2 regions of the Streptomyces sp. NPDC005794 genome follow, and region 1 is predicted to be linked to the other one. Evidence: predicted binding sites of a transcription regulator. Region 1 holds the regulator's gene; the other holds the start of a gene.

The links. Region 1 encodes HspR, which represses chaperone genes until heat shock. Its sites were predicted from a motif close to TTGAGNNNNNNNNNCTCAA; they were not measured.
Region 2: the regulator HspR is predicted to act here: its motif matches at 1,321-1,339, upstream of lon (endopeptidase La).

What each region holds. Positions count from the first base shown of each region.
Region 1 is NZ_JBIAIN010000001.1:321,678-324,070, forward strand. Features, by position in the region: gene dnaJ (molecular chaperone DnaJ) at 1-1,066, shown strand, start outside; gene ACFYQ5_RS01510 (heat shock protein transcriptional repressor HspR) at 1,068-1,514, shown strand; gene ACFYQ5_RS01515 (LuxR C-terminal-related transcriptional regulator) at 1,570-2,393, opposite strand, start outside.
Region 2 is NZ_JBIAIN010000003.1:119,449-121,841, forward strand. Features, by position in the region: gene ACFYQ5_RS05315 (response regulator transcription factor) at 1-165, opposite strand, end outside; gene ACFYQ5_RS05320 (spermidine synthase) at 398-1,081, opposite strand; gene lon (endopeptidase La) at 1,362-2,393, shown strand, end outside.

The sequences.
Region 1 (2,393 bases):
CAACAAGGGTGACGCCAAGGCCGAGGAGCGCTTCAAGGAGATCTCCGAGGCGAACGACATCCTCGGTGACCCCAAGAAGCGCAAGGAGTACGACGAGGCGCGCGCCCTCTTCGGCAACGGAGGCTTCCGGGCGGGTCCCGGCGGTGCGGGCGGCAACTTCAACTTCGACCTGGGCGACCTCTTCGGGGGCGCCCCGGGCGGTCAGGGGCAGGGCGCCGGCGGTTTCGGCGGAGGCGGCGGCGGTCTGGGCGATGTCTTCGGCGGACTGTTCAACCGCGGCGGCGCGGGCACACGTGTCCAGCCGAAGCGCGGCCAGGACATCGAGTCCGAGGTCACGCTCAGCTTCACCGAGGCGGTCGACGGGGCCACGGTCCCGTTGCGGATGTCCAGCCAGGCACCCTGCAAGGCGTGCTCGGGCACCGGAGACAAGAACGGCACCCCGAGGGTCTGTCCGACCTGCGTCGGCACCGGGCAGGTGTCGCGCGGCACCGGCGGCGGGTTCTCGCTGACCGATCCCTGCGTGGACTGCAAGGGCCGGGGCCTCATCGCCCAGGACCCCTGCGACGTCTGCAAGGGCAGCGGGCGGGCGAAGTCGGCCCGCACGATGCAGGTCAGGATTCCCGCGGGGGTGCTGGACGGCCAGCGGATCCGGCTGCGCGGCAAGGGCAGCCCGGGCGAGCGCGGCGGCCCGGCCGGCGACCTCTACGTCGTCGTCCATGTCGACGCCCACCCGGTCTTCGGCCGCAAGGGCGACAATCTCACCGTCACCGTTCCCGTCACCTTCCCGGAGGCGGCGCTCGGCGGCGAGGTGAAGGTCCCCACGCTCGGCGGGCCCCCGGTCACCCTGAAACTCCCGGCCGGCACGCCCAACGGACGTACGATGCGGGCCCGGGGCAAGGGCGCCGTACGCAAGGACGGCACCCGTGGCGACCTCCTGGTCACCGTCGAGGTGTTCGTCCCCACGGACCTCGGCGCGGAAGCCCAGGACGCGCTGGAGGCCTACCGGAAGGCGACCGCGGGGGAGGACCCGCGGGCGGAGCTGTTCCAGGCTGCGAAGGGAGCTTGAGATGGACGGCCGTCGACGCAATCCGTACCAGCTGACCGACGAATCACCGGTCTACGTGATCTCGATCGCGGCCCAGCTCTCGGGCCTGCACCCGCAGACACTGCGCCAGTACGACCGCCTCGGCCTGGTCTCGCCCGACCGCACGGCCGGGCGCGGTCGGCGCTACTCGGCCCGCGACATCGAACTACTGCGCACCGTCCAGCAGTTGTCGCAGGACGAGGGCATCAACCTCGCGGGCATCAAGCGCATCATCGAGCTGGAGAACCAGGTCGCCGCGCTCCAGCAGCGCGTCGCCGAGCTCTCGGCGACGGTGGACGGCGCGGCCGTCGCCATGCAGCAGCGCGAGGCCCAGGTGCACGCCTCCTACCGGCGTGACCTCGTGCCGTACCAGGATGTGCAGCAGACCAGCGCGCTGGTGGTCTGGCGGCCCAAGCGGCCGAAGGACTGAGGCGTTCCGCCTGCTGTTCGGCGCTCCGCGGACCGTCGTGGCCCGCTCCAGGAGTTCAGGCTCCGGGGGCGGGCCGTCGTGCTGCCGCCCCGGCGTCACCGTCAGCGATGCCCGACCGCACCAGGAGCGCCCCGAGGTGGGTGCGGCTGTGGGCGCCGAGCGTCCGCGTGAGCTTGGAGATGTGGGAGCGGCAGGTACGGACGCTGATGCCCAGCTTCCGGGCCACGACGTCGTCGACGTGGCCCTCGACCAGCAGGCGGGCGATGCTCTGCTGGACGGCCGTGACCTGGGCGCCGGGTGCGGCCGAGGGCAGTTGCTGCGCGAAGGGGACGGCCTGGGCCCAGAGGACCTCGTAGACCTGGACGAGGTAGGCGACCAGGGCGGGATGGCGGAGTTGCAGAGCCATGGCGCGATCCGGCGTCGCGGGGATGAACGCGACGTCGCGGTCGAAGATGATCAGCCTCTCCACCGTCTGCTCGGTGGTCCGCACCTGGAGGTGGTCGGCGGATATCTGGCCCAGGTAGTCCTTGACGTTGGTGCTGTAGCGGGCCGGGTGCTGGTAGATGTGCCGGAGCCGGGCGCCGCGCCCGATGGCGGTCCTGGCGTTGGCGATCGCCCACCGCATCCCGCTCAGCGGCCGGTTGCTCCCCGGCTGGGCGGTGAGGACCTGTTCGGTGGCGGAGGCACTCGCCTCGCGCAGGGCCGACTCGATCGCCGGTCTCCCCTCGATCACCGTGATCGCCAGGTCGGGGTCGGCGCTGGCGACACCGGCCAGGGGTGCCAGCGATCTGCTGAGCGCCGAGGCGAGCTGCAGGCGCTCGTCCAGTTCGCGGGTGAGGGGCTGGAGCAGGTGAGCCAGGGCGGCGGACGGGGGCACGG
Region 2 (2,393 bases), on a different contig from region 1:
CACGGCCGCCGGCCCGTCCAGCGCGGTCTGCACCAGAAAGCCCTCGGCCCGCAGCCGGGCGGAAATGGCGTCGACGATTGTCGCGTCGTCCTCGACCACCAGCACCCGGCGCTGAGCCCCGGGGGTGGCCGCGACGCCGTTGTGGGTGGTGTGTGTCTGTTCCATCGCCCCGCCCCTGCCCGTTCTCACGGAGGCCATACCCCCGGAGCACGGTTATCGCTTGTGGATTTTCGTCGGTGATCCCTTGTGCCGGTCAGCAGCGTAAAGGCAGAGGACACCTCTCGGCTACGCAGGGTGTTGCCCTTCGCGAAGGTGTTACCCGCGGGAACGAGGCGGATCGGCGGACTTGTGCCGCCTGACCCGCGGCGGGACCAGGATAGGGGTACCGGCTGGGGGTTCAGCCGTTCCGGACTGCGAGATGAACCACGTCCGGTACACCTCGGGCAACCGCTACTTCTTCGGTCCTTACTGCGTGGAATCCGGCATTCCGCATGGCCCGCTCGAATTCGGAGGACGGCTGCGCGGACCATACGGCGAGCACTCCACCGGGCGTCAGGCGGGCGCGGCAGGCGGCGAGACCGGTGGGTGAATAGAGGTTTTCGTTGCTCTGAGTGACGGTCCAGTCGGGACCGTTGTCGATGTCCAGGCACAGTGCGTCGTAACGCTCCGTGGTCGTGAGGAGGTGGGTGACGAGGTCCGTACGCAGGATCTCGGTCCGTGGATCGGCGAGTGCCGCGCCGGAGATCCGGCCGAGCGGTCCGTCGAGGTGCCAGTCCACGACGGCCTGTTCCCGCTCGGCGACGATGATCCTGCCCCAGCGTGGTTCGGCGGCGGCCCGCACCAGGGAGAACCCCACGCCGAGTCCGCCGATCAGCACCGAGGGGGCCGGCCGTCCGTCGGGCAGGGCGTCGAGCGCCGCTTCGATCAGGAGCCGCTCGGAGCGCCCGTCGGAGGTGTCCATCAGGAAGCAGCCGTTGGCGATGATCTCGAGCGCGTCGCCACGCTCGCGCAGGACGACTTCGCCGAACGGGCCTTCACGCCGGTCGAGGACGACGGGGCGGTGGGCGTCTGTGGCGGGCATGGGCGCGGTCTCCGGTCTCCTGCGGGCGGCGGGTGGTTCTCTCTGCGGCCGCCCAGTTTCGCTTACCACCGGCCTTCGGACCAGCCGATTACCGAGGTCGCGCCCTCCCGGCCGCGGTCGTGCCGGGGAATGGCTGCGCGCCGCAGGGCGCTGGTGTGGAGGCGTGGGCCTCGCCACCCGGATCCGGGTGATCGCTGAGAGCGAACAGGGCGTGGGGAACATTCGGGGGCGCACAAGCATTGAGTCCATATAACTCAACTTGCCTGCTGAAGGGGAGATCATGACTGCTGAGTCCCATGCGTCCGAGGCGTTCGCGCCGATCGACCTGCCCGTGCTGCCGCTCGACGACGAGGTCGTACTGCCCGGCATGGTCGTGCCGCTCGACCTGTCGGACACGGAGGTGCGCGCCGCCGTGGAGGCCGCTCAGGCCGTCGCGCGGCCCGGGGGCGGCAAGCCCGAGGTGCTGCTCGTGCCGCGCATCGACGGGAATTACACCGGGACCGGTGTCCTGGGCACCGTCGAGCAGGTGGGACGGCTGTCGGACGGGGACCCGGGCGCACTCATCCGGGCCCGTGACCGGGTGCGGATCGGCGCCGGGACGAGCGGTCCCGGGAACGCGCTGTGGGTGGAGGGCACCCGGATCGACGTATCGGTACCCGACCCCCTGCCCGGTTCCGCCGCAGAGCTCGCCAAGGAGTACAAGGCCCTCGCCACCAGCTGGCTGAAGAAGCGTGGCGCCTGGCAGGTCGTGGACCGGGTCCAGCAGATCGAGGACATCTCCGCGCTCGCCGACAATTCCGGGTACTCGCCCTTCCTCACCACCGCCCAGAAGGTCCAGCTGCTGGAGACCGCCGACGCGGTCGCCCGTCTGAAGCTCGCCATCCAGTGGCTCGGCGAGCACCTCGCCGAGCAGGACGTCGCCGAGTCCATCGCCAAGGACGTCCAGGAGGGTGTCGACAAGCAGCAGCGGGAGTTCCTGCTGCGGCGCCAGCTCGACGCCGTACGCAAGGAGCTCTCCGAGCTCAACGGCGAAGCCGGTTCCGGTGACGAGTCCGACGACTACCGGGCGCGCGTCGAAGCCGCCGATCTCCCGGAGCACGTCCGCGCGGCCGCCCTCAAGGAGGTCGAGAAGCTGGAGCGGTCCTCCGACCAGAGCCCCGAGGGCTCCTGGATCCGCACCTGGCTGGACACCGTCCTGGAACTGCCGTGGACCGAGCGGACCGAGGACGCGTACGACATCAAGGGCGCCCGGGAGATCCTCGACGCCGAACACGCCGGTCTGCAGGACGTGAAGGAGCGCATCACCGAGTAC